2 regions of the Streptomyces sp. NPDC040410 genome follow, and region 1 is predicted to be linked to the other one. Evidence: predicted binding sites of a transcription regulator. Region 1 holds the regulator's gene; the other holds the start of a gene.
What was found. Region 1 encodes HspR, which represses chaperone genes until heat shock. Its sites were predicted from a motif close to TTGAGNNNNNNNNNCTCAA; they were not measured.
Positions count from the first base shown of each region.

Region 1 (16,121 bases):
GCTGGACATCGTCGACCGCAACGCGAACCGGCTGCGGGCGCTGATCGAGGACCTGCTCACCCTCTCCAGGATCGAGTCGGGGGCGTTCACGTCCCGTAAGGCCCCCGTCGACCTGCGCCAACTGGTGTCCTCGGCGACGGACGCGATCAGGCCGGCCGCCGAGGCCGCCTCCGTCTCGCTGGAGACGGAGTGCCCCGACCGGCCGCTGATCCTGGAGGCGGACGGCGAACAGCTCGACCGTGTGCTGATGAACCTGCTGTCCAACGCGGTCAAGTTCACCCCGGAGGGCGGGAAGGTGAGCGTCCGTGCCGACCGGCAGGACGGCGTGGTGCTCCTGAGCGTCAGTGACACCGGTATCGGCATCCCGGCCAGGGAGCAGGAGAAGCTCTTCACGCGGTTCTTCCGCGCATCCAACGCCACCGACGCGGCCATCCCGGGCACCGGTCTGGGGCTGACGATCGTACGCACGATCGTGGCGAACCATGGCGGTGAGACGCAGGTGCACTCAGAGGAGGGCAGAGGCACCACGATCACCGCGAGGCTGCCGCTCGCCGACAACGGCCACGCGGCCGACTCCGGCCACGCGGCGGACTCCGGCCATGCGGCGGACTCTGGCCATGCGGCGGACTCTGGCCATGCGGCGGACTCCGGCCATGCGGCGGACTCCGGCCATGCGGCGGACTCTGGCCATGCGGCGGACTCCGGCCATGCGGCGGACTCCGGCCATGCGGCGGACTCTGGCCACGCGGCGGACTCCGGCCATGCGGCGGACTCCGGCCACGCGGCCGACTCCGCCTGACGGAGAGGCCGTTCAGACGGTGTCCTGGAACCGCACCCCCTGGGTCCGGTAGCCGGCGACGGCACCCTGCACCTGGGACGGCGTCAGCACCTGGTCCTTGGCGTAGTACACGTAGTCGACCCTCTCCTCGTACGCACGCGACCTCCTGCCGTTCCGTCCCAGCAGGTCGATGAACCAGTGGTTGAAGCGGATGTCCATCGACGACTCGGGCACGTACGGCTCCGAGTGCGAGGCGAAGAGCCTGCCGTCGACGTAGTAGTCGACCCGCGTGGTGCCGACCGTGATGACCAGGTTGTGCCAGCCGGCGAAGCTCGCGCGCTCCTGGGTGGTGACGGCGTCATTCACCCAGGGGTCCTCCCGGTAGGTCTCCCACGAGGTGGCGAGCAGGGCGCTGCCCGGGATGCTCCAGCCGCCGTTGGGCAGGTACTCGAAGTCGAGTTCGCTGTAGTTCGGGTCCATCGGGAAGTTCAGCGGCGAGAGGGTGAAGAACGTCTGCACCACGTGGTCGCCGTCCGGCCCGGACACGGGGGCGTCGCTGAACCGGACGCGGGCGGCGTAGGTGCCGTACCGGAACTTGCGCTGGTGGTGGATCTCGGTCTGCTCGGTACCGGCCCTTGTGCCGTCGGTGCCGGAGCGCAGGGTCATGACGGAGTTGCCGGCCTCGGTGGCGAAGGTGATGTTCTGCGGCCTCCAGTTGGCGCCCCACACGCCCGGCCCGCCCTGACCCGACCTCAGGGTCCAGCCGTGCTGGGGGAGCAGCGGATCCGTGGAGCCGGTGTAGTTGAAGTCGTCGAACAGCGCCGGGCCGGGGACCGGCTGGTGTCCGGCGGCGGCACTGGCCCGTCCGGGAAGGGCGGCGAGAACGGCGCAGAGCAGTCCGGTCACAGCGAGCGCGAGAGCGCTCCTGCTCTTCCGGAGGTCCGGGGCGGGTCTGGTCATCGGTCGGGGGCCTTTCGCGCTCGCGGGCTCCTGTGCCCGTCTTCTGACGGCGACTCAGTTTGCGCGGGCGGCAACTCCCGGTCGCCGTGCGACATACGGCTCCGGCCGCCCCAACCACCCGAATGGCGAGAACGCCGCCTCCCCGCCCAGGGCGGGAAGACGGCGTTCTCCGTCGTGCGTTCGCGTATGCGGTCTACTTCACCGGCTCGGGCTCCGGCTCGCTCTCCGCCTCCGACGCGCCCGCCGGGGGCTCGTCGTCGACCGGGGTCCTGACCGACTCCAGCAGGAGCTGGGCGACGTCCACGACCTGGACGGACTCCTTGGCCTTGCCCTCGTTTTTCTTGCCGTTGACCGAGTCGGTCAGCATGACGAGGCAGAACGGGCAGGCGGTGGAGACGATGTCGGGGTTCAACGACAGGGCTTCGTCGACGCGCTCGTTGTTGATGCGCTTGCCGATCCGCTCCTCCATCCACATCCGCGCACCACCGGCGCCACAGCAGAAGCCGCGCTCCTTGTGGCGGTGCATCTCCTCGTTCCTGAGGCCCGGCACGTTGGCGATGATCTCGCGCGGAGGCGTGTAGATCTTGTTGTGGCGGCCCAGGTAGCAGGGGTCGTGGTAGGTGATGATGCCCTCGACCGGGGTGACCGGGACCAGCTTGCCCTCGTCCACCAGGTGCTGGAGCAGCTGGGTGTGGTGGATGACCTCGTAGTCGCCGCCGAGCTGCGGGTACTCGTTGCCGATCGTGTTGAGGCAGTGCGGGCAGGTGGCGACGATCTTCTTCGCGGACTTCGGCTTCTTCGTCGACTCGTCCACCTCGCCCTCCTCGTCGAGGGACTCGCCGAAGGCCATGTTCAGCGCGGCCACGTTCTCCATGCCGAGCTCCTGGAACAGGGGCTCGTTGCCGAGACGGCGGGCCGAGTCACCGGTGCACTTCTCGTCGCCGCCCATGATCGCGAACTTGACGCCCGCGATGTGCAGCAGCTCGGCGAAGGCCTTGGTGGTCTTCTTGGCGCGGTCCTCGAGGGCGCCGGCGCAGCCGACCCAGTACAGGTACTCGACCTCGGTCAGGTCCTCGATGTCCTTGCCGACGACCGGCACCTCGAAGTCGACTTCCTTCGTCCACTCCAGGCGCTGCTTCTTGGCCAGGCCCCAGGGGTTGCCCTTCTTCTCCAGGTTCTTGAGCATCGTGCCCGCCTCGGACGGGAAGGAGCTCTCGATCATCACCTGGTAGCGGCGCATGTCGACGATGTGGTCGACGTGCTCGATGTCCACCGGGCACTGCTCGACGCAGGCGCCGCAGGTGGTGCAGGACCACAGGACGTCGGGGTCGATGACGCCGTTCTCCTCGGCGGTGCCGATGAGCGGGCGCTCGGCCTCGGCGAGAGCCGCGGCGGGAACGTCCTTCAGCTGCTCCTCGGACGCCTTCTCCTCGCCCTCCATCGTCTTGCCGCCGCCGGCGAGCAGGTAGGGCGCCTTGGCGTGGGCGTGGTCCCGCAGCGACATGATCAGCAGCTTCGGGGAGAGCGGCTTGCCCGTGTTCCAGGCCGGGCACTGCGACTGGCAGCGGCCGCACTCGGTGCAGGTGGAGAAGTCCAGCAGGCCCTTCCAGGAGAACTGCTCGACCTGGGAGACACCGAAGACGTCGTCGTCGCCCGGGTCGGTGAAGTCGATCGGCTTGCCGCCCGAGGTCATCGGCTGGAGGCCGCCGAGGGCCGTCTCACCGGTCGCGTCGCGCTTGAACCAGATGTTCGGGAAGGCCAGGAAGCGATGCCAGGCCACCCCCATGTTCGTGTTGAGCGAGACCGTGATCATCCAGATCATGGTCGTGCTCAGCTTGATCATCGCGAAGAGGTAGACGAGGTTCTGCAGCGCGGTGAGGCTCAGCCCCTTGAAGGCAAGGATCAGTGGGTACGAGGCGAAGTACGCGGCCTCGTAGTGGTCCACGTGGTGCAGCGCGCCCTCGAGACCGCGCAGGGCGTAGATGGCCAGGCCGATGGTGAGGATGACGTACTCGACGAAGTACGCCTGGCCCATCTTCGAGCCCGCGAACCGCGACTTGCGGCCGGGCCGCGACGGCAGGTTCAGCAGGCGGATGACCATCAGAGTGACGATGCCGAGGGTGGTCATCGCGGCGATGAACTCGATGTACAGCTCGTACGGCAGGAAGCCGCCGATCACCGGGAGCGTCCAGTCGGCCTCGAAGAGCTGGCCGTACGCCGTGATGATGGTGGGCGGCAGCGTCAGGAAGCCGATCGCCACGAACCAGTGGGCGACACCGATGATGCCCCACCGGTTCATCCGGGTGTGGCCGAGGAACTCCTTCACCAGCGTCACGCTGCGCTGGTAGGGGTTGTCGGTCCGGGTGCCGGCGGGCACGGGCTGGCCGAGCTTGAAGTACCGGACGAAGTGGCCGATGGCGCGTGCGAGCAGCGCGACGCCGACCACGGTCAGGACCAGCGACACGATGATCGCGGCGAGTTGCATTTGGGGGCTCCTCGGGCCTGCGAGGCTTCTTCGAGCGAAATTACTAAGCGGTAACTTATGCAGTCCTCTGAGACTACCCGCAATCCTGTGCCGCACTGTAGTCAGCCGTGTGGTGATCTGTGCTACTGAGGCAGGCCTCAGTAGCGTGGCGGGGCAGGGTGGACGGCGCGCGGATCATTCGGTCAATTCACCACATATCATCACATTTGGATTAACTTGGGTGCGTGCTCTACGGGATCATCGCCGCCGCCACCGCCCTCCTGCTCGCCGCCGTGCTCAGCGCGCTGCTGCGGGCCCCCGCCCTGCGCCTCGGCGTGGTCGACCGGCGGCGGCAGCGGCCGGTTCCGCTGGTGGGGGGTGCGGCCGTGGTGCTCGCCACCTGGGTGGTGGTGGCGGCCGGGAGATGGACCGGCGTCGCGCCGCTCGGCGACGGGACGGGCCGGCTGCTCGCCGCCGGGGCCGCCGTCGCCGTGCTGGGGCTGATCGCCGACGTGCGGCGGGTGAAGGCCCGGTTCCTGCTCGGTGGCACGGCCGTCGCGGCGGCCTGCGTGGTGCCGTACGACGAGACCGGGCTGCCCGCGGGGCTGCTCGCGGTGGTCTGGATCGTCGTCGTGGCCATCGGTTTCAAGGCGCTCGACCACGCCGACGGGCTGGCGGGCACGGTCGGGGTCGTGACCGCCTTCGGCGCCGGGGCCTGCGCGGCGGCCGAGGTGATGGACGGGCTCGCGGTGCTGCTGAGCGTGCTGGCCGCCGCGCTGACCGGGTTTCTCATGCACAACTGGCATCCAGCGCGGATCGCCCTCGGGGCGTGCGGGTCACTGTTCGTCGGCTTCGTGCTCGCCTCGGCGGCCGTGCTCACCCGCGCCGGGTACGGGCCGGCGTCCAGCGCGGGCGTGCTGTTCGCGCTCACCGCCGTGGCGAGCGCCGACGTCGTCCTCGTCCTGGTGTCGCGGCGGCTGGCCGGGCGGCCCCTGCTGCGCAGCGGCCCCGATCACCTCGCCCACCGACTGCGGCGGCTCGGTCTCACCGCGCGGGGCGCGACGATCCTGCTCGGCGTCGGCGCGTTCTCCGGGGTACTCGTCGGGGTCCTCGGGCACGTCGGCTGGATCGCGCAGACCGGCCCGCTCTGGGTGGCGGTGGTCGCGCCGGCCGTCGTGCTCGCGCTGCTGCGGATCAAGGTGTACGGGCCCCGCAGGCAGTCTGTTCACCCTCTGCGGCCACCTCCTCATACCGCATCTGTGCAGGTCAGAGGGTAGTTGCGTGTAAGGAAAGGATAAGAGTTGAGTCGCCCTGACTCAGCTCTGTTGACCGCGCGGTGGCCGTCATGCACACTTGAGTCCGTTCCACTCAAGTCATTGCTGGAGGAATCAACCATGGCACGTGCGGTCGGCATCGACCTGGGCACGACTAACTCCGTCGTCAGCGTTCTGGAGGGCGGCGAGCCCACCGTGATCACCAACGCCGAGGGCGCCAGGACCACGCCGTCCGTCGTCGCCTTCGCCAAGAACGGTGAGGTGCTCGTCGGAGAGGTGGCCAAGCGCCAGGCCGTGACCAACGTGGACCGGACCATCCGGTCCGTGAAGCGTCACATGGGCACCGACTGGAAGATCGAGCTCGACGGGAAGCCCTTCAACCCGCAGCAGATCTCCGCCTTCATCCTGCAGAAGCTGAAGCGGGACGCCGAGTCCTACCTGGGCGAGAAGGTCACGGACGCGGTCATCACCGTCCCGGCCTACTTCAACGACTCCGAGCGCCAGGCCACCAAGGAGGCCGGCGAGATCGCGGGCCTCAACGTCCTGCGCATCGTCAACGAGCCGACCGCGGCCGCCCTGGCCTACGGCCTCGACAAGGACGACCAGACGATCCTCGTCTTCGACCTCGGTGGCGGCACCTTCGACGTGTCCCTCCTGGAGATCGGCGACGGCGTCGTCGAGGTCAAGGCCACCAACGGCGACAACCACCTCGGTGGTGACGACTGGGACCAGCGCGTCGTCGACTACCTGGTGCAGCAGTTCAAGGCCGGCCACGGCGTGGACCTCGCCAAGGACAAGATGGCCCTCCAGCGCCTGCGTGAGGCCGCTGAGAAGGCGAAGATCGAGCTGTCCTCGTCCACCGAGACCTCGATCAACCTGCCCTACATCACCGCGTCCGCCGAGGGCCCGCTGCACCTGGACGAGAAGCTCACCCGGGCTCAGTTCCAGCAGCTGACCGCGGACCTGCTGGAGCGCTGCAAGACGCCGTTCCACAACGTGATCAAGGACGCGGGCATCCAGCTCGGCGAGATCGACCACGTCGTCCTCGTCGGCGGCTCCACCCGTATGCCCGCCGTCGCCGAGCTCGTCAAGGAGCTGACCGGCGGCAAGGAGGCCAACAAGGGCGTGAACCCGGACGAGGTCGTCGCCATCGGCGCCTCGCTCCAGGCCGGTGTCCTCAAGGGTGAGGTCAAGGACGTCCTGCTCCTCGACGTGACCCCGCTGTCCCTCGGCATCGAGACCAAGGGCGGCATCATGACCAAGCTGATCGAGCGGAACACGACGATCCCGACCAAGCGGTCCGAGATCTTCACCACCGCCGAGGACAACCAGCCGTCCGTGCAGATCCAGGTCTACCAGGGCGAGCGCGAGATCGCGGCGTACAACAAGAAGCTCGGCATGTTCGAGCTGACCGGTCTGCCGCCGGCCCCGCGCGGTGTCCCGCAGATCGAGGTCTCCTTCGACATCGACGCCAACGGCATCATGCACGTCACGGCCAAGGACCTCGGCACGGGCAAGGAGCAGAAGATGACCGTCACCGGCGGCTCCTCGCTGCCGAAGGACGAGGTCGACCGGATGCGCCAGGAGGCCGAGCAGTACGCGGAGGAGGACCACCGCCGCCGCGAGGCCGCCGAGACCCGCAACCAGGGCGAGCAGCTCGTCTACCAGACGGAGAAGTTCCTCAAGGACAACGAGGACAAGGTCCCCGGCGAGGTCAAGACCGAGGTCGAGGCCGCCGTCGAGGAGCTGAAGGCCGCGCTCAAGGGCGAGTCCGCCGAAGGCGACAACACCGCCGCGATCCGCACGGCCACCGAGAAGGTCGCCGCGGTCTCCCAGAAGGTGGGCCAGGCCATGTACGCCGACGCCCAGGCCGCGCAGGGTGCCGCGGGCGGTGCCGACGCCGGTGCCGAGGCCCCGAAGGCCGACGACGACGTCGTGGACGCCGAGATCGTCGACGACGAGCGCAAGGACGGTGCCGCGTGACGGAGGAGACCCCGGGCTTCGAGGAGAAGCCCGACGTCCCCTCCGGCGCCACCCCCGACGACGCCGAGCCGCAGGCCGCCTCCCCCTCCGCGGGGGAGGGGGCGGCCCCGGCCGGGGACGCAGAAGCACAGACTGCGGGCCTGACGGCCCAACTCGACCAGGCGCGCTCGGCGCTCGGCGAGCGCACGGCGGACCTCCAGCGGCTCCAGGCGGAGTTCCAGAACTACCGCCGCCGCGTCGAACGCGACCGGATCACGGTCAGGGAGATCGCCATCGCGAACCTCCTGACCGAGCTCCTGCCCGTGCTCGACGACATCGGCCGCGCCCGGGACCACGGCGAACTCGTCGGCGGATTCAAGTCCGTCGCGGAGTCGCTGGAGACCGTCGCGGCGAAGATGGGTCTGCAGCAGTTCGGCAAGGAGGGCGAGCCCTTCGACCCGACGATCCACGAGGCCCTGATGCACAGCTACGCACCGGACGTCACGGAGACGACGTGCGTGGCGATTCTGCAGCCCGGGTATCGGATCGGCGAGCGCACCATCCGCCCCGCGCGGGTGGCCGTGGCCGAACCCCAGCCGGGGGCGCAGACCGTCAAGGCGGACTCCTCGGACTCCGCGGAGACGTCCGCCGCCGCCGACGACAAGGAGAGCGGTGGCCCGGACGAGGGCTGAGCTTGAACCGACGAGGAAGGAGGGACGTCGAGGATGAGCACCAAGGACTTCATCGAGAAGGACTACTACAAGGTCCTCGGCGTCCCCAAGGACGCCACCGAGGCCGAGATCAAGAAGGCGTACCGGAAGCTCGCCCGCGAGAACCATCCGGACGCCAACAAGGGGAACGCCAGGGCCGAGGAGCGCTTCAAGGAGATCTCCGAGGCGAACGACGTCCTCGGTGACCCCAAGAAGCGCAAGGAGTACGACGAGGCACGCGCCCTCTTCGGCAACGGCGGCTTCCGCCCGGGGCCGGGCGCGGGCGGCGGCTCGTTCAACTTCGACCTGGGCGACCTCTTCGGAGGCGGCGCCCAGGGCGGCGGGCAGCCGGGCGGCTTCGGCGGCGGACTCGGTGACGTCTTCGGGGGCCTGTTCAACCGTGGCAGCTCCGGCACCACACGTGTGCAGCCCAGGCGCGGTCAGGACATCGACACCGAGGTCACCCTCAGCTTCACCGAGGCGATCGAGGGAGCGACGGTCCCGCTGCGGATGACCTCGCAGCAGCCCTGCAAGGCCTGTTCGGGCACCGGCGACAGGAACGGCAACCCGCGCGTGTGCCCGACCTGTGTCGGCACGGGCCAGGTGGCCAGGGGCTCCGGCGGCGGCTTCTCACTGACGGACCCGTGCCCGGACTGCAAGGGCCGCGGCCTGATCGCGGAGGACCCCTGCGAGGTCTGCAGCGGCAGCGGCCGCGCCAAGTCGTCCCGGACCATGCAGGTCCGCATCCCGGCAGGGGTGAGCGACGGGCAGCGCATCCGGCTGAGGGGCAAGGGCGCACCCGGCGAGCGGGGCGGCCCGGCCGGCGACCTGTACGTCGTCGTGCACGTGGACGCGCATCCGGTCTTCGGGCGCAAGGGCGACAACCTGACCGTCACCGTCCCGGTGACGTTCGCGGAGGCGGCCCTCGGCGGTGAGGTGAGGGTGCCCACCCTGGGCGGACCGCCGGTCACCCTGAAGCTGCCGCCGGGCACGCCCAACGGCCGCACCATGCGCGCCCGCGGCAAGGGCGCGGTCCGCAAGGACGGCACCCGCGGCGACCTGCTGGTCACCGTGGAGGTGAGTGTTCCGGCGGACCTGTCGGGGAAGGCTCGTGACGCGCTTGAGGCGTATCGCGAGGCGACCGCGGGCGAGGACCCAAGGGCCGAGCTGTTCCAGGCCGCGAAGGGAGCTTGATCGAGATGGACGGCCGTCGACGCAACCCGTATGAACTGACCGAGGAGACCCCGGTCTACGTCATCTCGGTGGCGGCCCAGCTCTCCGGCCTGCACCCGCAGACGCTGCGCCAGTACGACCGCCTGGGCCTGGTCTCCCCCGACCGCACCGCAGGCCGGGGCCGCCGCTACTCGGCCCGCGACATCGAACTGCTCCGCCAGGTGCAGCAGTTGTCGCAGGACGAGGGCATCAACCTGGCCGGCATCAAGCGCATCATCGAACTCGAGAACCAGGTCGCCGCACTCCAGTCCCGCCTGGCAGAACTCCAAGCCGCCCTGGACGGCGCGGCGGCCGCGATGCAGCAGCGCGAGGCCGCGGTCCACGCCTCCTACCGGCGGGACCTGGTCCCGTACCAGGAGGTCCAGCAGACCAGCGCGTTGGTGGTGTGGCGGCCGAAGCGGCAGCAGTCGGCGGACTGAAGAGAACACACGCGAAGGGGACCGGAGATTCAGCTGAACCTCCGGTCCCCTTTCACATTCGGTGCCGACCCGATGACCGCACGCAGGGCGGCCCGGCGCCGTACGGAATCGACTCACCGTGATCAACGGCTCTGTTCGGTCCGGTCAGCGCAGGGCGCTCTTCTCCCGCCATTCGGTCCACGACAGGTTCCATTCGCCGAATCCGTTCTCCGGAGCAACTGCGCCCTTGGTGTCCTCTCCCGTGATCTCGAACGGGTCGCCCGGCCGCACCTGTCCGTAGAACCAGGCCGCGTCCGCGTCGCTCATCCCTATACAGCCCGAACTGCGGTTGGCGTTGCCGAAGTAGGCGGCGTTCCACGGTGCGGCGTGCGCGTACATGCCTGACCAGGTCAGCCGCATCGAGTAGTCGACCATCTTGTCGTAGGCGTCGCCGAGGCCCACGGTCTCCGAATTCATTCTGACGGTGCCCTCCTTGGCCATCAGCACCGTGGTTCCGCGCCAGGAGCGTTTGTCGCCGCCGGGCGTGCCGCCCGAGACGGGGATGCTGCGGACGGTCCTGCCGTCGCGTATCAGCGCGAGCTGATGTCTGTCGAGGTCGACCTTGACGATCTGCTGTGCGCCGATGGTGAAGCTTGTCGTGTAGTCGCGTACGAACCAGCCGCCATCGGTGCCTGAGTCGGTGCCGTTGAGCTCGGCGTCGAGCGTGACCCTGGTTCCGGGTTTCCAGTAGGTCCTGGGCCGCCAGTCCACCCTGTCCTTGCCGGACCAGTCGCGCATCCAGCCCCAGGAGCCCTCGGTGCCGTTCGAGGTCTTGATCTTGAGCTGTTTCTCGACCTCCGCCTTGTTCCTGACGGGGTGATCGAAGACCAGTGAGATCGGCTGGGCGATGCCGACGGTGGTGCCGGCACCCGGTCGCCAGTCGACCTTGTTGACCTTGTCCGCCTGTGCCGTCGAGAAGGAGGTCTTCGTTCTGTCGGCGGTGCCGCCCTCCGTTCGGGTCGTCACCGTGACCGCGTAGGCCGAGCCGGGTGCGGCCCTGCGGTCCGAGATCCACGTCCTGCCGTCGGGAGCGATCTCGCCGGCGAGTCTGCGCCCCGTGCCGTCGGTGACCGTCACCGAGGTGAGACTGCCGCCCGCCGCAGTGACCTTGACGGGCTCGCCCGGTGTGGCGTGCCCTCCCTTGGGGGTGACAGTGACGGTTACGGGGCGGTCGCCGGCGCTCCTCGCCTCCTTGGCGTCCGCCGGAGCGGGAGAAGGGCTCGAAGAGCAGGCGGCGAGAGGTGCCAGCAGGGCCGCTGCTACGGCAGCCCGAGCCCGTCCCCTGGCATGGGCGCGTGCAGGTGTGCGGTGCAACAGAACCTCCGTGACGGAAGAGAACGAGGGGCCCGCATCGAAGGGCCGAAGAGGGGATGTCGTGACTGTAGAGCCGTAAAACCCCAGGTGAGCGCCTCCGGAGCAATGTGACGGCGACTGGTGAGGAACGGTCATGGTCCGGTCACATTCGCCGCGCGGGACGGTCATGGGCCGCTGTGAGCATCCTCGGTGTCCCCGCGACGGTCGGGGGGAGAAAGAGAGGCTCAGACTGTGTCAGCGCTGCTCGTGCCGCCCACCCGAGGTCACCGGGAACGGAACCGGACCATCGGCCTGAGACCCGTCACCGCCGGGGCCTACCGCGCCTTCCTCGCATCCCCCGCCGGCGCCGCGCTCGGCGCCGGCTTTCTGCAGTGCCCGTCGTGGGCGGACGTCAAGGAGGGCTGGCACTCCCGGTTGCTCGGCTGGGGACAGGATCCGGAAGCCGGTGGGCTGACCGGTGTCGCCCTGGTCCTGCTGCGCCAGTTCCCCGGCACCCGCAAGTACTTCGCCTACCTTCCCGAAGGGCCCGTCGCCGACTGGACGGACCCGGACATCGACGGCTGGCTCACCCCGCTGACGGAACATCTCCGGCGCGCCGGCGCCTTCGCCGTACGCATCGGCCCGTCGCCCGCGTACCGCCGCTGGGACGCCGCCCTGCTCAAGTCGCTCACCGGCCCGGGCAGACGCCTGGGCGACGTCCTTGCCAGCGAGGTCGATCCGCTCGGCACCGCGGTCGCCGAGCGGTTGCGTGCCCGCGGCTGGCGCCGATGCGGTGGTGACGGCACCGGAGAGGACGGGGATGCCCAGCCCCGCCATGTCTTCCAGGTGCCGCTCGCCGGACGCACGGGCGAGGACCTGTGGTCCGGGCTCAACCAGGAGTGGCGGCGCAATGTCCGCCGTGCCCAGAAGGAAGGCGTGGAGGTGGTCGTGGGCAGCGCGGCCGAACTCCCCGAGTTCTACCGGCTGCTGCGCATCACCGAGGAGCGCGACGGCTTCCGGCTCGGACGCTCGCTCGCGTACTTCGAGCGTCAGTACGCGGCTCTCAACTCCGAGGAGCCGGGCCGGATGAAGCTGTACCTCGCCCGTCACCGCGGGGAGATCCTGGCCGCCCACACAATGATCACGGTGGGCCACCGGATCTGGTACCAGACGGGCGCCTCCGCCGACCACCGCCGCGAGGTCCGGCCCTCCAACGCCCTGCAGTGGCGGATGCTGCTGGACGCCCACGCGCTCGGGGCCGACGTATACGACATGCGCGGGATACCCTCCACGCTCGACCCCGGCGAGCGGGCCCACGGACTGCTGCGGTGGAAGCTCGGCACCGGCGGACAGGCCGTCGAGACTCTCGGGGAATGGGAACGGCCCTTGGACGGCACCGCCAACCACACCCTCTACCGCGCCTTCCAGGCGTACTTGAACCGCCGATGACTCCGACGGCGAGAACGGACGGGGAGCGCGGCAGCTCCGGTGCGAGCGAAGACGAGGGTGCCGCTCGCGGAGGAGAGGGCGGCGTCACCGTGCCCGTCGTTCCGCACAGCGGGCATGTCGCCGAGACCGGCACGCGCACGCCGCTTCCCACCGAGGCGGACGAGAAGCGGCCCGCCCCCAGCGCTGTCGCCCGGGGCGGGTGCACCGAACACGAGCCCGGAGCCCGGGCGGAGGGGGTCTCCGCTGCGCGCGGCAGTGTCGTCATGGCGGCCGGATCCATCGTGTCCCGTTGCACGGGGTTCGCCCGATCCGCCGTGGTCGCCGCGGCGCTCGGCACCGTCGGGCAGACCGCCGACGGCTACGCGGTGGGCAACTCCCTGCCCGCCATCGTCTACACGCTGCTCCTGGGCGGTGCGCTGAACGCGGTCTTCGTACCCGAGCTGGTCAAGGCCGCGAAGGAACACCGGGACGGCGGCCGCGCGTACACGGACCGGCTCGTCACCGCGTGCGTCGTCGCCCTGCTGGCGATGACCGCGGCCGCCGTCTGGGCGGCACCCGTGATCGTGGACGCGTACAGCGACTACACCGGCGGTCAGGCCGCCATGACGATCACGTTCGCGCGCTGTTGCCTGCCGCAGATCTTCTTCCTCGGACTGTTCACGCTGCTCGGGCAGGTGCTCAACGCACGCGGCCGGTTCGGCGCGATGATGTGGGCCCCGATCCTCAACAACGTCGTCGTCATGACCGTCTTCGGTCTCTATCTGGCCCTTGCCGCGGGCGGCGGAAACACGCTCACCGCGACCGAGACGGCACTGCTCGGCTGGGGCACGACGGCCGGTGTCGCCGTCCAGGCACTCGCCCTCGTTCCCGCCCTGCGCGCGGCCCGCTTCCGCTGGCGGCCCCGCTTCGACTGGCGGGGCAGCGGACTGACCCGCCCGCTGCGGTCGGCCGGCTGGCTGGTGCTGCTGGTCCTCGCCAACCAGGCCGCCTACTGGGTCACGACCCGGCTGGCCACCACCGCGGGCGTGGACGGGGGGCCGGGCTACAGCGCATACAACAACGCCTATGCGCTGTGGCTCATACCGCACGGCATCGTCACCGTGTCCTTGGTCACCGCGCTGACGCCCCGGATGGCGGCGGCAGCCGCAGACGCGGACACGGCGGCCGTACAGCGCGACGTCTCCCATGCCCTGCGCACCTCCTGTGCCGTTGTCATACCCTCCGCCTGCGTTCTGTTCGTCCTGGCCGAGCCGGTCACGGCCCTCGCCTTCGGATACGGCAGGACCAGCGCCGAAGACACGGCCGCCATGGCCGGGATCCTCATGGCCTTCGCGCCCGGACTCATCGCCATGTCCGGCCAGTACGTCATCTCCCGCACCTTCTACGCGCTCTCCGACGCCCGTACCCCCTTCCTGCTCAACCTGGTGATCGTCGCCCTCAACGCCGGCCTGTCCCTGGCCGTGGCCCAACTGCTGCCGGCCCGTTGGGCGGTGACGGGGATGGCCGCGGCGTACTCGCTGGCGCTGTTCGCGGGCTGGGCCGTGACAAGCCGGGTGCTGAGCCGTCGGCTGGCCGTCGCCCGGCCGCTGCGATCGTCCGCCGTCGAGGCCCACGTACGCCTGCTGCTGGCCGCCGTGCCCGCAACCGTGCTGGGACATCTGGCGGCCTCCTGCGGCGCACCTGCAGGGGCCCTGGCCGCCACCTCTGCCGGAGCGGCTGTCATCCTGCTTACCTTCGCCCTGCTCGCCCGTCCGCTGCGGCTCACCGAGCTCGGCACGCTGCTGTCCGGTGTACGCCGCTGAGTTACCCGGCCCTGACCACCACCCGAGGGAGACTGCTCATGCCCCGCGTGCTCCTCATCGAGGACGACCCTTCCGTACGGGAAGGGGTCGAACTCGGTCTGCGCCGCCGTGGCCACGAGGTACGGTCGGCCGCGACCGGCGAGGCCGGACTCGCCGCGCTGAGCGAATTCCACCCCGAACTGCTGTTACTGGACCTGATGCTGCCCGGGCTGAACGGCGTGCAGGTCTGCCGGCGGGTCCGCGAGAGCAGCCAGCTGCCGATCATCATGCTCACCGCGCGCGGTGACGACTTCGACGTGGTCGTGGGCCTGGAGGCAGGCGCCGACGACTACATCGTGAAGCCCGCCCGCACCGAGGTGATCGAAGCCCGGATCCGCGCGGTGCTGCGCCGCATCGAAGGTACCGGCCAGAACCGGCCTGCCACCGAGATGCACGGCGAGCTCGCCATCGACCGGGTCGGCCTGACCGTCGGCAAAGCCGGCAAGCGACTCGCGCTCGCTCCTTCCGAGCTCAAACTCCTGCTGTTCCTCTCCGACGCTCCGGAGCAAGTGTTCAGCAGGCAGCAACTGCTGGAATACGTCTGGGAGCACAGCTACCACGCCGACGCACGCCTGGTCGACGCATGCGTCCGACGCCTCCGCAACAAGATCGAGGACGAGCCCGGCGCTCCGCGCTACGTCCAGACCCTGCGGGGCTTCGGCTACCGCTTCGGGCCACTGTGAACACCGTGCCGAACTCCGGCAGCGGCGAACACCGCCGCCCGGTCGACGGCGGCACCGAGAAGGGCGGCGACCTGGCGGCCCCCGCGGATCCGGCCGGAAGCGGTGGGGCGGATCGTCCCGGCGCTCGGCGTGGGCGCCGTCCCGCGGAGGCGCGCGACGCGGCACCGGCCGATGGGCGTGCGCCGGACGGGCGGCGTACGCGGCCGACGCGCCGGTCGCGGACCGCGGCGTTCGGGGTGCGCACGCGGCTGGTACTGGCGTTCCTGCTGGTCGCCGCCGTCAGTGCCGGCACCACCGCGGCGCTGACCTACCGCGAGGCCCGCAACGCTCTGCTGAAAACCGCCCAGGACACCGCGGTCGCGTCGTTCCGCGAACAGTTCCAGCACACCGGCTTCGGGCTGCCCCTGGAGTCCGAGGGCCTGGAGGCATACCTGCGCGACATCGCCCGCATGGGCAAGCCCCACCCCTGGGTGGTCTTCGTCGAATACGGTTCGATCCGCGCGTCCTCCGGCACCAGCCCCGTCTCCACCGTCATCACACCCGAACTGCGCCGTGCGGCCCGGGCCAACCCCAACGGCAGCTTCGAGCGGGTCGTCAAGGACGGTGTCCCCTATCTGACCATCGCCATGCCCACCGTCTTCAAGACCGGCCCCAGCGGCGTGCTGCCCAGTGGGCTCGTCTTCTACGCCGTGATGCGGATGAACGACGAAGAGGTCAACGTCGATGCCCTCCTCACCGCCGCCCGTGACGGCGCCCTGCCCGGCCTCGCCATCGCCCTGATACCCGGCCTGATCGCCGCGCGCAGCGTCCTGCGTCCTGTGCGCGAACTGCGCCAGGCCGCCCAGAGCATGGGCAGCGGCAGGCTGGATACACGCATCCGGGTACGAGGCAGCGACGAGTTGGCCGAACTGGCCCACACCTTCAACGAGTCCGCGGGCCAGCTTGAGCACTCCGTGCAAGAGCTGCGCCAGGCGGAGGCACGCGCCCGCCGCTTCGCATCCGACGTCTCGCACGAA
Region 1 is NZ_JBVIVK010000002.1:249,909-266,029, reverse strand. Features, by position in the region: gene ACZ562_RS05180 (ATP-binding protein) at 1-799, shown strand, start outside; gene ACZ562_RS05175 (glycoside hydrolase family 16 protein) at 812-1,738, opposite strand; gene ACZ562_RS05170 ((Fe-S)-binding protein) at 1,932-4,223, opposite strand; gene ACZ562_RS05165 (MraY family glycosyltransferase) at 4,448-5,479, shown strand; gene dnaK (molecular chaperone DnaK) at 5,597-7,459, shown strand; gene grpE (nucleotide exchange factor GrpE) at 7,456-8,130, shown strand; gene dnaJ (molecular chaperone DnaJ) at 8,164-9,342, shown strand; gene ACZ562_RS05145 (heat shock protein transcriptional repressor HspR) at 9,348-9,800, shown strand; gene ACZ562_RS05140 (L,D-transpeptidase) at 9,945-11,153, opposite strand; gene ACZ562_RS05135 (lipid II:glycine glycyltransferase FemX) at 11,385-12,581, shown strand; gene murJ (murein biosynthesis integral membrane protein MurJ) at 12,845-14,383, shown strand; gene ACZ562_RS05125 (response regulator) at 14,422-15,105, shown strand; gene ACZ562_RS05120 (ATP-binding protein) at 15,342-16,121, shown strand, end outside.

Region 2 (16,121 bases), on a different contig from region 1:
ATCGCCGCCCGGCGCTGCAGCTGCGGCAGCAGACGCGGGTGGACGGTGATGTGGTCGGGGACGTTGACCTGCGACTCGGCGATCCGCTTGACGACCTCCGTGGTGACGGCGGTGTTCACGGCGACCGGGAACTCGGCCTGCGGCTCGGAGGGCTCCGCGGCGGCCGGCTGCGAGGTGGCCTCGCGGACCTCGGTGAAGACCTTCTCCAGCTGGCCCTGGTAGTCCTGCAGCGCCTGCTCGGCCTCTTCCAGGGTGATGTCGCCGCGACCGATCAGGGACTCGGTGTAGAGCTTGCGCACCGAGCGCTTCTTGTCGATCAGGTCGTACATCAGCGGCTGGGTGAAGGCCGGGTTGTCGGACTCGTTGTGACCGCGGCGGCGGTAGCAGATGAGGTCGATCACCACGTCCTTGTTGAACGCCTGGCGGAACTCGAAGGCGAGGCGTGCGACGCGCACGACGGCCTCGGGGTCGTCGCCGTTCACGTGGAAGATCGGGGCCTCGATCATGCGGGCCACGTCGGTGGCGTACATCGAGGAGCGGGAGGACTCCGGGGCGGCGGTGAAGCCGACCTGGTTGTTGATGACGATGTGGACCGTGCCGCCGGTGCGGTAGCCGCGCAGCTGCGACATGTTCAGGGTCTCGGCCACCACGCCCTGGCCCGCGAAGGCCGCGTCGCCGTGGAGGGCGACGGGCAGGACGGTGAAGTCCGTGCCGCCCTTGTTGATGATGTCCTGCTTGGCGCGGGCCACGCCCTCCAGGACCGGGTCCACCGCCTCCAGGTGCGAGGGGTTGGCGGTGAGCGAGACCTTGATCTGCTCGCCGTCCAGGCCCGTGAAGGTGCCCTCGGCGCCCAGGTGGTACTTCACGTCGCCGGAGCCGTGCATCGACTTCGGGTCGAGGTTGCCCTCGAACTCGCGGAAGATCTGGGCGTACGACTTGCCGACGATGTTCGCGAGGACGTTCAGACGGCCGCGGTGGGCCATGCCGATGACGACCTCGTCGAGGCGGGACTCCGCCGCCGAGTCCAGGACCGCGTCGAGCAGCGGGATGACGGACTCGCCGCCCTCCAGGCTGAAGCGCTTCTGGCCGACGTACTTGGTCTGCAGGAAGGTCTCGAAGGCCTCCGCCGCGTTCAGGCGGCGCAGGATGCGCAGCTGCTCCTCGCGCTCCGGCTTGGAGTGCGGGCGCTCCACCCGGTCCTGGATCCACTTGCGCTGCTTCGGGTCCTGGATGTGCATGAACTCGATGCCGGTGGTCCGGCAGTACGAGTCGCGCAGCACGCCGAGGATCTCGCGCAGCTTCATCATCGACTTGCCGGCGAAGCCGCCGACCGCGAACTCGCGCTCCAGGTCCCACAGGGTGAGGCCGTGCTCGATGATGTCCAGGTCGGGGTGCTTGCGCTGGCGGTACTCCAGCGGGTCGGTGTCCGCCATGACGTGGCCGCGGACCCGGTAGGAGTGGATCAGCTCGAAGACGCGGGCGGCCTTCGTGACGTCGTCGTCGTGGGAGACGTCGATGTCCTTGAGCCAGCGGACCGGCTCGTAGGGGATGCGCAGGGACTCGAAGACCTCGTCGTAGAAGCCGTTCTCGCCGAGGAGGAGGTTGGCGACGATGCGCAGGAACTCGCCGGAGGCGGCGCCCTGGATCACCCGGTGGTCGTAGGTCGACGTGAGCGTCATGACCTTCGAGATGCCGAGCTTGTTCAGGGTGTCCTGGGAGGTGCCCTGGAACTCCGCCGGGTAGTCCATCGAGCCGACGCCCATGATCACGGACTGGCCGGGCATCAGACGCGGCACGGAGTGCACGGTGCCGAGGCCGCCGGGGTTGGTCAGGGAGACCGTGACACCGGTGAAGTCGTCCATCGTCAGCTTGCCGTCGCGGGCGCGGCGGACGATGTCCTCGTAGGCCTGCCAGAACTCGAAGAAGTTCAGCGTCTCGGCCTTCTTGATGCCGGCCACGACGAGCTGGCGGTCGCCGTTGGGCTTCACCAGGTCGATGGCCAGGCCGAAGTTGACGTGCGGCGGCTTGACGAGGGTGGGCTTCCCGTCCTTGTCCGCGTAGTGCCAGTTCATCGACGGCATGGCCTTGATGGCCTGCACCATCGCGTAGCCGATCAGGTGCGTGAAGGAGATCTTCCCGCCCCGGGCGCGCTTGAGGTGGTTGTTGATGACGATGCGGTTGTCGAAGAGCAGCTTCACCGGGACCGCGCGCACGGACGTGGCCGTGGGCAGCTCCAGGGAGGCGTTCATGTTCTTCGCGACCGCGGCGGCGGGACCGCGCAGCGGGACCAGCTGCGGGCCCTCGCCGTCGGCGGAGGGCGCGGCCTGCGGCTTGGCGGCGGGCTTCGCGGGGGCCGCAGCCGGAGCGGCGGCCTTGGCGGGAGCCGGAGCCGCGGCGGCGGGCTTCGGGGTCACGGGGGCCGGCGCGGCGGCGGCCGGAGCCGGAGCCGGAGCCGCGGGCTGGACCGGGGCGGCGGGCGCCGCCGGGGCGGTGGTGGTCTCTGCGGCCCCCGCGGCCGCAGTACCCGCCGTAGCCGGGGCGGCAGCCGCGCCCGACTTGTAGTCGGCGAAGAAGTCCCACCAGGCGCGGTCTACCGAATTCGGGTCCTGGAGGTACTGCTGATAGATCTCGTCGACGAGCCACTCGTTGGGACCGAACGCGGCCGCGGGGTTCTTCCCCGCTTGGTCGTCGGTCGAGATGCTCGAGTTACTGGGGGACTGTGGCGACACGGCGGCAACCGCCCTCTTCCGCTTCACAAGGTGATGGACAGCGGGAATAAAGGCTACGCCTCCATGACCGGGAAGGTCAGGCCAGGCCCGTCCATCGTCGTGTAAGTCACATCGAACAGCGTGTTTCGGGGGTGGAAATGGCGGGAAACAAGCGAGGTTCCGCTTCGAGAGGCAATGGCAGACCAAGGCCATCCACGCCGCACGCGCGGGCCTCTGCCTGATCACACGTGTCCGTCGGCGCGGACGTCCGTGGATCTTGTGGCTCCACTTCGAACTTTACGTCAACTTGGGATGGATGACTCTCCCGGAAGAGTGACGATAATCCTGCAGCCCCGCTCGGATTCGGCCACACCGATCCGGCCGCCGTGCAGATCCACCGCCCACCGGGCGATCGCCAGGCCGAGCCCCGTACCGCCGTCACTGCCCGGACCGTGCGGCCGGTTGACGCTGCCGCGGTTGAACCGCTCGAAGACGCGGTGCCACTCCGACCTGGGGATGCCGGGACCCTCGTCCAGCACCTCAAGCTCCAGCGACCCGGGCAGCACCCCGCGCCGGGCTCTGACCGTCACACGGCCGTGCGGCGGGCTGTGCTTGACCGCGTTGTCGATGAGGTTGGCGACCACCTGGTGGATCCGCTCCGGATCCGCGTGCGTGGTCAGCTCCGGCGGCGACACGTCGAGGTGCAGATGGACGTCCGTACGCGTGTGGCTGCCGGAGCCGGACGCGATGCCCGCGCGCGCGGAGGCGACCATGTTGGCCTCCTTCAGCACGCCCGACAGGTACGGCCACACCTCGAAGCGGCGTATCTTCAGCGGTACGACGCCGTTGTCCAGCCTGGACAGGTCAAGGAGCGTCTCCACGAGACGTCCCAAGCGCTCGGTCTGCTTCAGCGCGGTTCGCATGGTCTCCGGGTCGGCCTGTGTGACGCCGTCGACGATGTTCTCCAGCACCGCCCGCAGGCCCGCGATGGGCGTGCGCAGCTCGTGCGAGACGTTGGCCACCAGCTCCTTGCGCTGGCGCTCCTGCGCCTCCAGGTCGTCGGCCATGCGGTTGATCGTCTGGGCCAGGTCGCCCAGCTCGTCCCGGCGGTTCTCGCTCACCCGGCGGGTGTAGTCACCGTGCGAGATGGAGCGGGCCACCGCGTTCATCTCGTCCAGCGGCGCGGTGAGTGAATGTGCCACGAACTGCGTGATCAGCAGTGTGGCGATCATCGAGAAGACCGTGATGAAGCGGAGCTCCGTCTTGGTGTGCACCGCTATCACCGACAGCCCGGTGGTGATCAGGACGGCGATGACGACCAGCGCGCCCAGTTTTGTCTTGATCGAGAACGGGCGCAGGCCGCCCCAGGGCTCCCCGAGGCTTCTCCGCGCGGCCGGCCCGTCGCTCATGGCGTCGGCGTCTCCAAGGCGTAGCCCACACCGTGCACGGTGCGGATCCGCTCGGCGCCGATCTTCCGCCGCAGCGCCTTGATGTGGCTGTCGACCGTCCGGGTGCCGGAGGCGTCCGCCCAGTCCCACACCTCGGCGAGCAGCTGCTCACGGGAGAGCACCGCGCGCGGGGTGTTCGCCAGGCACACGAGGAGGTCGAACTCGGTGGGGGTGAGGTGCACGTCCGCGCTGCGCACCCGCACCCGCCGCTGCGCGTGGTCGATCTCCAGCTCACCCAGCCGCAGGATGCCGCTGCGCGGGGTCGACGCCGCGATCGCGGCCCGCTCCACCCGGCGCAGCAGCACATGCACCCGGGCGGCCAGCTCGCGCATCGAGAACGGCTTGGTCATGTAGTCGTCGGCGCCCACGCCGAGCCCGACCAGCATGTCGGTCTCGTCGTCCCGCGCGGTCAGCATCAGCACCGGCACCGGCCGGGCGGCCTGCACACGGCGGCAGACCTCCAGACCGTCGAAGCCGGGCAGCATGATGTCGAGGATCAGCAGGTCGGGCTGCCAGGCCTCGGCCGTGTCGACGGCGGACGGGCCGTCGCTCGCCGTTTGCACGAGGAATCCCTCGGCGCGCAGGCGGGTCGCGATGGCGTCCACGATCGTCGGATCGTCCTCGACGACCAGAACCCGGCGCTGTGCGCCCGGGGTCGCCGCCGTGCCGTTGTGCGAGGTGTGTGTCTGCTCCATCGCCCGCCCCTGAGTTGCTTTCCGGAATCCGTGGGGTGATCCCTTGTCTGCGCATGACTGCGATTGACGCTTGAATGATCGGCGTCGGGAAGCAGAGTACGGGGAGTCACCGCGCCTTTGCTATCCAGGCCGGACGGCGAGGTGCACGACGTCCGGAACGCCCCGGGCAACGGGGATCTCTTCGGTACGCACCTGCTGGAAACCGGCATTCCATAGGGATCCTTCAAATTCCGCGGAGGGCTGCGCCGACCACACCGCGATCACACCGCCCGGCCTCAACAACCGTGCACAGCTTGTCAGTCCGGTCGGAGAGTAGAGGCCGTCGTTGCCCTCGGTGACGGTCCAGTCGGGTCCGTTGTCGATGTCGAGGCACAGCGCGTCGTACGTGGCGGATGTCTCATGTACGAATGCGACAAGATCCGTTTCCAGAATCTCGGTGCGCGGGTCGGCGAGTGCCCGCTCCGAAAGCGCGGACAAAGGGCCGTCGAGATGCCAGTCGATGATGGCGCGCTCGCGCTCGACGACCGTGATCCGGCCCCAGCGCGGGTTCGCGGCGGCGTGTGCGAGCGAGAACCCGACACCGAGTCCGCCGATCAGAACACCCGGTTCCGCCCGCCCGTCGAGTGCGGCGAGCGCCGCGTCCACGAGCAGCCGCTCCGACCGGCCGTCCGAAGTGTCCATCAGGAAGCAGCCGTTGGCGATGATCTGCAGCAACTCGCCGTGGCGCCTGAGCACGACTTCGCCGTGCGGACCCTCGCGACGGTCCAGGACTCGGGGAGTGTCGTACGGGTTGGGCATCGGACCATCCTGGCAGGTGTACCGGGGATGTCCGAAGGATTTGCCCCGCGCGCCAGCTGGGCCGCCAGTGGACGGACGGCGACCTCGGGAGGTTCCTGCGCGTCGGGCCGTGCGTGGCGCCGGTCATAGACAGTGGCGGGCGCGAAGGGTGGGGCGAGAGGGAAGGAGCGCGGGCCGGCCGCTTTCGGCGGGATGCTGACGCTGGACCTGCAGGCCTTCACGGACCCCATGACGAACTGGGGGCACCTGATCTCGCCGGCGACGGGCGTGGCGATGTGGCCGTGGACGCGGCGGCGGCACCGGGCGCGGGAGTCTGAGGTCATCCGCTCCGGGCGGTGAGCACGGGCTGGTAGTAGCCTCCGGTGCCCGGGGCGTGCCAGGTGAGCTCGGTGAAGCCGGCGCGGGCCACGAAGTCGGTCAGCTGCTCGCGGGTCAGGGCCCAGTAGGTGGTCCGGCGGACGCGGACCGTCCATGTGCCCGCTGCGGGAATGAGCTGGAAGTGCTCCAGGTCGTAGCGTTCGCCGTCCTCGTGCCAGTGCCACAGCTGGAAGGTGATCACCCGGCCGTCCGGGGTTTCCGACACGTGGGGAGGCGTCGCCGCGGGTCTGGTCCGGCGGGCCTCGTCGTAGTCCCGGAGGGTGATCAGCAGAAGCCCGCCGTCGCGGAGGACCCGTCGCATACCCCTCAGGGCCGCCGTGACGTCCTGGGCGGACAGCAGATGCGGGAGCGAGTTGTCCGCGCAGACGACGACGTCGAAGACGGATGCCGCGAACGGCAGCCGCCGCATGTCCGCGACGGCCGCGGGAAGGCCGGCGCCCCGTGCGCCCGCCTCGGCGGCGGCGCGGGCCGCGGCGCGGGGGCTCAGATCGGTGCCGACGACCGCGTGCCCCGCCAGGGCGAGCCCGATCGCCTGGGTCCCGATCCCGCAGGAGCAGTCCAGGACATGGTGTGCTCCCGCTCCCAGCTGACGCCGTACCAGCTCGTCCAGTACGGCCGCCTGATGCGCCATGCTCGCGTCCCAGTCCGGGAAGATCAGGTGGTAGTCGGGGGCCAGGTCGTCGTAGAAGTCCCTCACCGAGGATGCCGGCATGGACCCACGTTAGGCCCTGTCGTCAGATTCCCGCCTGCCCCGCGACGCCAGGCACGCTCCCCCACTGCCTCAAGGGCGTGGGAGGTGCCCCCACTCGCCGCACCGGGCCCTTGCCCGAGTAGTCCGGTACGAGGCGACGCAGCAGGGAGTGCTCCGCCGCCCCGCCCGACTGCGGTGATCGCCCACAGCGAACGGGCGGCATCGTGGGGAACATTCCAAGGCCTCCCGTGCATTGAGTCCGCATAGCTCAACTTGACTGCCGAAGGGGAGATCATGGCTTCGACGTCCACACCGCTCACCCTGCCTGTGCTGCCGCTCGACGGCGAGGTCGTGCTGCCCGGGATGGTGGTTCCGCTGGACCTGAACGACGCAGACGTACGCGCCGCGGTGGAGGCCGCCCAGGCCGCCGCCCGCTCCGAACCCGGAAAACCCAAGGTCCTGCTGGTGCCACGCATCGACGGGTCGTACCCGGGCACCGGTGTGCTCGGCACCGTCGAGCAGGTCGGCCGGCTGGCCGACGGTGATCCGGGCGCGCTCATTCGCGGCCGTGGCCGCGTGAAGATCGGCGCCGGTACCACCGGGCCGGGCGCGGCGCTGTGGGTCGAGGGCACGAGGATCGACGAGAGCGTGCCCGAGCCGCTGCCCGGCCAGGTCGCCGAACTGGTCAAGGAATACAAGGCCCTCGCCACCGCATGGCTTCGCAAGCGCGGCGCCTGGCAGGTCGTCGACCGCGTCCAGGCCATCGACGACGTCTCCGCCCTCGCCGACAACTCCGGCTACTCGCCCTTCCTGACCACGGAGCAGAAGGTGGAGCTGCTCGAGACCGCCGACCCGGTCACCCGCCTCAAGCTCGCCACCCAGCAGCTGCGCGACCACCTCGCCGAGCAGGACGTCGCCGAGAGCATCGCCAAGGACGTCCAGGAGGGCGTCGACAAGCAGCAGCGCGAGTTCCTTCTCCGCCGTCAGCTGGAGGCCGTCCGCAAGGAGCTGCGCGAGCTGAACGGCGAGGACGGCAGGGATCCCGCCGAGGAGTCCGACGACTACCGCGCCCGCGTCGAGGCCGCCGACCTGCCCGAGAAGGTCCGCGAGGCGGCTCTCAAGGAGGTCGACAAGCTGGAGCGGTCCTCCGACCAGTCGCCCGAGGGCTCCTGGATCCGCACCTGGCTCGACACCGTCCTCGAACTCCCGTGGAACGAGCGGACCGATGACACCGGCGCGTACGACATCCAGGGCGCCAGGGCAGTGCTCGACGCCGAGCACGCGGGCCTTGACGACGTGAAGGAGCGGATCACCGAGTACCTGGCGGTGCGCAAACGCCGTACCGACCGGGGCCTGGGCGTCGTCGGCGGACGGCGCGGCGGTGCCGTGCTGGCGCTCGTCGGTCCGCCCGGCGTCGGCAAGACCAGCCTCGGCGAGTCCGTCGCGCACGCCATGGGCCGCAAGTTCGTTCGGGTCGCCCTCGGCGGCGTCCGTGACGAGGCCGAGATCCGCGGCCACCGGCGTACGTACGTCGGCGCGCTGCCCGGCCGGATCGTCCGCGCGATCAAGGAGGCCGGGTCCATGAACCCGGTGGTGCTCCTCGACGAGATCGACAAGGTGGGCTCCGACTTCCGCGGCGACCCGGCGGCGGCCCTGCTGGAGGTGCTGGACCCCGCCCAGAACCACACCTTCCGCGACCACTACCTGGAGGTCGAACTCGACCTGAGCGATGTCGTCTTCCTGGCCACGGCCAACGTCCTGGAGGCCATCCCGGAGGCCCTGCTCGACCGTATGGAGCTGGTCCGCCTGGACGGCTACACCGAGGACGAGAAGATCGTCATCGCCCGTGACCACCTGCTCCCGCGCCAGCTGGAGCGGGCCGGGCTGACGAAGGACGAGGTCGTCATCGACGAGGGCGCACTGCGCAGGCTCGCCGGTGAGTACACCCGCGAGGCGGGCGTCCGCACCCTGGAGCGGTCCATCGCGCGGCTGCTGCGCAAGGTCGCGGCCCAGCACGAACTGGGCGAGCGGGAGCTGCCGTTCACCATCGGCGAGGACGACCTGCGCGGGCTGATCGGCCGGCCGCACCACGTGCCGGAGTCGGCCCAGGACCCGGCCGAGCGCCGGACGTCCGTCCCCGGCGTGGCGACCGGTCTCGCGGTGACGGGCGCGGGCGGCGACGTCCTGTTCGTCGAGGCGTCCCTCGCGGACCCCGAGACGGGTGCGGCGGGACTGGCCCTCACCGGTCAGCTGGGCGACGTGATGAAGGAGTCCGCGCAGATCGCGCTCAGCTTCCTGCGCTCGCACGGCGCCGAACTCGAACTGCCCGTCGGCGACCTGAAGGACCGGGGCGTGCACATCCACTTCCCGGCCGGCGCGGTCCCGAAGGACGGCCCGAGCGCGGGCATCACGATGACGACGGCCCTGGCGTCGCTTCTGTCCGGCCGCCTGGTCCGCACGGACGTGGCGATGACCGGCGAGCTGTCGCTCACCGGTCGCGTGCTTCCCATCGGCGGCGTGAAGCAGAAGCTGCTCGCCGCGCACCGGGCGGGTGTCACCACCGTGATCATTCCCAAGCGCAACGAGCCCGATCTGGACGACGTCCCGGCCGAGGTGCTGGACAGGCTCGACGTCCATGCCGTCACGGACGTCCGCCAGGTCCTGGAGCTGGCCCTGTCGCCGGCCACGAACGGCGCGGCGCCGGAGGTTCCGGTCGCGGCGTGACGGACGCGATCGGGGAAAGGCCCGGGCGAGCCCGGGCCTTCGCCGTGTACGGGTTCCGGGTCAGCCTCTCGCCAGAGCCTGTACGCGGTCCAGCCCGCCGTTGAACTTGTCGTGGTCCCCGACGATCGGCCCGGACGAGGTGTACTGCCACATCGTGTAGTACGACCAGCCGGCGGGCAGTGTCCCCGGGGTGGCGGCGTAGCGGGCGATCCACAGCGGGTTGACGGAGGCGAAGCCGGCGTAGTTGCCGGTGCACTGCGTCCACCAGCTGGTGGCCGTGTAGATCACGGCGTCGCGGCCGGTGCGGGCCTTGTACTGGGTGAGGAAGCTGCGGATCCAGCTCACCATCCCGCTCTGCGTCTTGCCGTAGCAGGCGGCCCCGTACGGGTTCCACTCGATGTCGAGCACGCCCGGCAGCGTCCTGCCCTCCCTGGTCCAGGCGCCTCCCCGGTCGACGAAGTAGTCGGCCTGGGTGGCGCCGGTCGTGGTGTCAGGGGTGGCGAAGTGGTAGGCGCCGCGGATCATGCCGACGTTGTACGCGCCGGTGTACTGCGAGGTGAAGTAGGGATTCCTGTAGTAAGTGCCCTCCGTCGCCTTCACGTAGGCCCACCGGACTCCGCTGGTCCACAGGGACGGCCAGGCGACGTTGCCCTGGTGGCTGGAGACGTCCACGCCTTCCGTCTGAGCGGTGGCGAGGCTGGTGAAGAAGCCGCTGAAGAGGCCGGTGAAGAGGCTGGAGCTGCCGTGCCGGCCGTCGTGGGTGAGGACGCCCATCCCCATGTGGGCGGAGCCGCGTGGAGGTTTCTCCGCGGCGGAGGCCGGGACGGTGAGAGGGAGTGTGAGGGAGAGAACGGCGAGCAGGATTCCGGCGAGCTTGAGGCGCCGGGGGCGTGGCGATCCGGGTCTGTGCACGGGCATAGCGTGCCTGCGTAGGCTCGCTGATCCTCGGAGCTGCGCGGTCGAGCCGCTCGACATGCCCCGGACGGAGGAGCGGGGCCGTCGTCGGCCGGCTCACCGACGACCGGCCGTCAGTACGGGAGCTGGTGTGGGCATGCCAGCAATCCGGGCCCGGAGACTGCCGTCGGACCAGGCCTGCGAAATACTTGTGGAGCTGCGGCGATGACGGAGGCAGGGACTGACGTGCACGGAGACGGAAACGGCGATGTACGCCGAGTCGAATCGGGCGTGGCGCCGACTGGTGCGGACCAGGAGTACCTGTCCCTGGAGCGTGAGCTGACGGTGCTGCTGCGCAGGGCCCGCGCCAGTCAGGGGGAGATGGCGCGCGAGGTCCACCCGGACCTGGAGTCCGCGGCGTACGGCCTCCTCGTGCGCCTGGACGAGTGCGGCCGGCAGCGCGCCACCGAGCTCGCCGCCTACATCGGCGTCGGCAAGGCCACCATGTCCCGCCAGCTCCATGCCCTGGAGGACCTCGGCCTGGTCGCCCGCGAACCCGACCCGGCGGACGGCCGGGCCTGGCTCGTCCACCTCACCGAGGAGGGCCGCACCCGCGTCGGCAAGGTCCGCGAGGCCCGCCGGGCGCGGTACGTCAGCCAGCTGTCCCACTGGGACCGGCGAGAGGTGGCCGAACTGGCACGGCTGCTCCAGCAGTTGAACCAGGGGATGGAGAAGTAGGAGAAGCAGAGGACACCCGGTTTCACGATCTGTGTCCATTCGGCTCCGCTGTGTCCCTCCCTGGATCCAGGGAGGGAGTCACATGTCTCGGCCGAAGCATCTGGACCCCCGCGTCCATGGGGAGCCGCTCACAACTCGACGTACACCACCGTCGCGTCGTCGTGCGTCTTGCTCCGCTTCAAGTATGTCCGCGTCTCCTCGTCGGCCTGCTCCAGCGCCCGCACTCGCTCCACCAACTCCCGCGCCCCCTCCTTCCGTACGAGCGCGAGGCAGTCCCCCCAATCACCTTCCCGGAACTTCTCCACCCACCGCGTCGCCCCGTCCGTGAGCGCGGTCAGTGTGCGGACCGACGAGCGCGGCAGCACCCCCGTCACCGCCCGCCCCGCCACCGACGGGTCCGCCGCCGCCGTGAAGAAGCCGCCCTCCTTGTTGCGGACCGTGGCGTCCACGATCGCGTCCGTGGCCAGCGAGGCGCGCGGCAGGCGGGACAGGCGGTCGTCCAGTACGGCGGTGACCGCGCCGCCAGGGGCTTCCACCAGGAGTGCCGAGTCCGACAGGACCAGGTACTCGACCGCGTCCGGCGACCACCGCGCTATCGCGGCCGTCGCCTGGGGTGTACGTGGGTGAGAAAGGTCACAAGACCCCTTGTGAACCTCGGTTGTTCGAAGGATCGCCCGGGAGAGGATCTCCGCCAGCGTGAGATCTCGGGCGGAAGCGGTCAGTTCGGTCAGGGCTCCGCCGAGCCGAGCGGTGAACCAGGAGACGGAATGCAGGCAGCCCGTCTCGCCCGTCGGAGGCGTCACTCCGTCCAGGATTACCAGTGCGCCGCCCAGTCCGGACGCCGGTAGGGCGACACTTGCGAAGTCCTCGTTGGGGCGGTCGGGAGTGCCCGGCTCCGAAACAAGTTCAGTACGCATCCGGCCAGTCTGCACGAGCTCTTCACTCGGTTCACCAAACGCTGTCAATGGCTGTCGAATCAGCGCGCTCGCACAGATCGGGCGCCTGATTTGAGGTGGAATAGTCTACTCTGGGAGGGCGTGGTGGCGAATAGTGCCACCGCCCGCCGCCGACGTCCAACCGGCCCGCCGTGGAAGATCCTCGCGGGCGCCAGGAAGGACTTGCCCGTCAACTCTCCTCCGGGGTTCACTCCTTCAGGTGGCGGGTGAGGTGATGGGCGGCCACTGCGTACCGGCACTGGGAGGGTCGGAAACCGTCCGGTTGCACGCACAGTCGCCGCCAGTTGACGGAACGTCACCCGGGCCCATGGGTATCACGAGTCAGGAATGCGAGCACCGGTGCAGAAGACGCGGCCTCGTCGCACAGGCAAGCAGACGGCCTCAGAGGGGGCTGCGGAGCGCACCCCCGGATCCACCGGCCTCACCAGTACCACCAGCACCCCGAGTGTCCCGGTCGGAAAGGGCCGCCGCACCCACGTACGCACCCGGCTCATTCTCGCCGTCGCCGTCGTGGCCGCCGCCATCGCCGGGGCCGGTACCCCGTCCGTCCTCGACGCCTCCGGACAACTCAGCGACTCCCAGGACCTGGTGACGCTCGCCGAGCAGACCCAGGACGCCCTCTCGCTCGCCCACGCGCTCGCCGACGAACGCGACGAGGTCACCCCGTACGTCGCGGCCGGCCGCCCCAAGTCCAAGGCGCCCTCCGAGGAACGCAGCGCCAGAGTCGACCGGCAGGTCGAGGAACTGCGCGCCGACACCGACACGCCCGCCTCGCTCCGCGCGGACCTCGACGGCATAGCGGCCGTGCGCAGGGCGGCGCTCACCGGGCGGAGCAGTGCCCTCGAAGCCCACCAGGCCTACTCCGCCGCCATCACCGAGCTGCACGCGCTCGCCGAGCAGCTGGCCGAGCAGATGCCGGCGCGCGCCGCCGGCGGCGCCCACGCCCTCGCCGAGCTGGACTCCGCGGTCCAGCAGGCCGCCGCCGCCCGCGGGCTGCTCCTCGCGGCGCTCAACGTGCCCCGCAGCACGCAGACGGTCGTCGACCCCATTACCGGTGTGTCGACCGAGACCGTCACCTCCTCGGACGCCGACACCAAGCAGCGCGACGCCCTCACCGCCGCCGCCCAGCAGGCCCGCCTGCGCTCCGACGCCGCCGTCGCCGACTTCCGGGACACCGCGCCCAAGGACGCCCGTACCTCGTACGACTCCACGGTCACCGGTCCCGAGGTCAATTCTGCCGAGCAGTACCTCGCTTCCCTCACCGACCAGCCGGCCCTCTCCGACGGCGAGCTCGGCACCAGCGTCAAGAAGGCCGACGCCGCCCTCTCCGCCCGGGTCGACCTGATGCGCGGCGCGGAGTCCGCCCTCTTCGACCGCCGTACCAAGGAACTCGCCCAGCTCCGCGACGACGACGTCACCGCGCTGGAGATCCGCATCGCCGTCCTCGGCGCCCTGATGCTGCTCGCCGTCGGCATAGCCACGGCCATGGCCCGCACCCTCACCCGCCCCCTCTCGGTCCTGCGCCGCGGCTCCGCCCGGCTGGCCGAGGCCGCGGACCCGACCGCCGAGGAACCGGTCACCTTCACCGGCCGCAACGACGAGTTCGCCCAGGTCGTCCGCTCCGTCAACGCCCTGCACGCGCACGCCGCCGCCCTCCACGAGCGCATCACCACCCTGGAGGCCGACCGCAAGCACCTCGTCGGCCAGCGCCAGAAGATGGCCGACGCCCGCGAGGAACTGCGCGCCGAACTCACCGAATCCGCCACCAAGTTGGAGCGCCTGCGCAGCAGCATCGGCGGAACGTTCGTCAACCTCGCGCTGCGCACCCTCGGTCTCGTCGAACGGCAGCTCGCCGTCATCGAGAACCTGGAGGAGCGCGAGCAGGACCCGGACCGGCTCGCCACGCTCTTCAAGCTCGACCACTTCGCCACGGTCATGCGCCGGCACAGCGAGAACCTCCTCGTCCTGTCCGGCACCGAGCACGTCCAGCAGAGCGCCGGGCCCGTCCCGCTGCTCGACGTCGTACGGGCCGCCGTCAGCGAGATCGAGCGGTACGAACGTGTGCGCATCGCCGCACTCCCGCCGCACGCGCACGTGGCCGGCTTCGCCGCCGACGACCTCTCCCACCTGCTGGCCGAACTCATGGAGAACGCCACCTCGTTCTCCCCGCCCGACCTGCCCGTCGAGGTCTCCGGCTGGCTCCTGGAGAACGGCGAGGTCATGCTCTCCGTCCAGGACGAGGGCATCGGCATGACCGACGAGCGGATGAGCACCCTCAACTCCCGACTCGCCGACTTCGACCCGGAGGCCCCCTACGACCAGGAGGGCGAGGACGGGCTCGGGCTCGGCCTGTACGTGGTGGCCCGGCTCGCCCACCGGCACAGCGTGCGCGTGAACCTGCGCGAGCAGAAGCAGGGCGGGATCGCCGCCGTCGTCGTACTGCCGCAGGCGCTGCTGGCGGCGGCACCGGCCTCCGCCGTACCGGCCTCCGGCCCCGTGGCCGGCGGCACGCAGTCGCTCTCCCTGCCCGGTTCGGAGGCGGAGGCCAACTCCAACGTCCTCAAGGGCCGTTCGACGGACGTCGATCCTCTGGTGGCGCTCGCGGAGAAGGCCGTACGGATGTCGGACGGCGCGCCCCCCGGGGCCCCGGCCGAAACGACCATGGAACTCCTGCTTCCGGAGCTGACGGCCGAGGACCCCGCGCCCGCCGAACCCGGAGCCGCCGACGGCGAGGACATCCCACCGGGGCCACCCGCACCCGACGACGAAAGCCGCACGGGTGATGCGGGTGGGAACGAACCCGCCGACGGCGAAGCCGAGGCGGAACACGAACGCACCCCCGACGCCCCGGAGGACCTCGTCACCGACAAGGGCCTCCCCAAGCGCACCCCGAAGATCACCGCCCCTGTCCCGGCCCAGCGCCGGCGCTCCGGTTTCGTGGACGCCGAAGCCCTCCGCCGCCGCCTGGGCGGCTTCCGCCGGGGGGCGGAAGCGGGCCACCGGGACGTCGAGGCGGAGATCGCCGAAAAGACCGGCCGGACGAAGACGCCGGCCACCGAAAGAACCGAAGCAACCGCAAACGAAGCAACCGCAACCAAAGCAACCGAAGCAACCAAAACAGCGGTATCCGGAGAAGCCACGGGGGGCACTGTCGAGGAGGCAAGCAGTTGACCGCGCCCAGTACCTTCGGACTGAGCAGTGAAGCCCGCAACCTGCACTGGCTGCTGACGAACCTGGTCGAGGAGGTGCCGGGCATCCAGTCGGTAGCGGTCGTCTCCTCCGACGGCCTGCTCCTGCTCTCCTCGGACCCCGGCCGCAACGCCGCGGCCCGTCAGGCGCAGGAGGGGCGGCCGGCCGGCCCCCGCGGCTCCTCCGCCGACCTCGCCACCATCGTCTCCGGCATCGGCAGCCTCACCGTCGGCGCCGCCAAGCTGATGGACTTCGGCGGGGTCAGGCACACGATGATCGCGATGAACGAGGGCAGCCTCTTCGTGATGTCGATCAGCGACGGCTCGCTGCTCGGTGTGCACGGTTCCGCGGACTGCGACATGAGCGTGGTGGCGTACCACATGGCGCTCTTCGTCGGCCGCGCCGGGCACGTCCTGACCCCCGAACTCCGCAGTGAGCTACGGAAATCCCTCGAAGCCGAGTCGAAGGGGGGCGCCCGATGAGCAGCGGCACGCCGAACAAGCTCCCTGTGCGCGGCGGCGACCGCAAACCCGCCCGGGTGCGCCCCTACTCGCTCACCGGCGGCCGTACCCGCTTCGGGCACGTCCTGCTCGTCGAGACGTTCGTGGCGACCACGGCCGCCAGCACCGTCGCCGCGCTCGACGCGCCCCCGGAGCGCAAGGAGCTGACTGGGGGCACCTCCCACGCGTTCAGCAGTGGGGGAGGTCCGCTCACCACCCGGGTCATGCCGGAGATGCGGGCCATCGTCGAACTGTGCCGCCGTATGCGCACGGTGGCCGAGATCGCCGCGCTGCTGAGCATGCCGCTCGGTGTGGTCCGTGTACTCCTGAGCGACCTCGCGGACCAGGGAAAGATCCGTGTGTACGGCACCGGAACCGGTCACGGCACGGGCCGTCCGGACC
Region 2 is NZ_JBVIVK010000038.1:8,570-24,690, forward strand. Features, by position in the region: gene ACZ562_RS36850 (multifunctional oxoglutarate decarboxylase/oxoglutarate dehydrogenase thiamine pyrophosphate-binding subunit/dihydrolipoyllysine-residue succinyltransferase subunit) at 1-2,729, opposite strand, end outside; gene ACZ562_RS36855 (HAMP domain-containing sensor histidine kinase) at 3,011-4,117, opposite strand; gene ACZ562_RS36860 (response regulator transcription factor) at 4,114-4,851, opposite strand; gene ACZ562_RS36865 (spermidine synthase) at 4,972-5,649, opposite strand; gene ACZ562_RS36870 (class I SAM-dependent methyltransferase) at 5,969-6,739, opposite strand; gene lon (endopeptidase La) at 7,013-9,442, shown strand; gene ACZ562_RS36880 (lysozyme) at 9,503-10,360, opposite strand; gene ACZ562_RS36885 (MarR family winged helix-turn-helix transcriptional regulator) at 10,583-11,074, shown strand; gene ACZ562_RS36890 (hypothetical protein) at 11,203-11,991, opposite strand; gene ACZ562_RS36895 (sensor histidine kinase) at 12,358-15,201, shown strand; gene ACZ562_RS36900 (roadblock/LC7 domain-containing protein) at 15,198-15,701, shown strand; gene ACZ562_RS36905 (DUF742 domain-containing protein) at 15,698-16,121, shown strand, end outside.
Region 2: the regulator HspR is predicted to act here: its motif matches at 6,972-6,990, upstream of lon (endopeptidase La).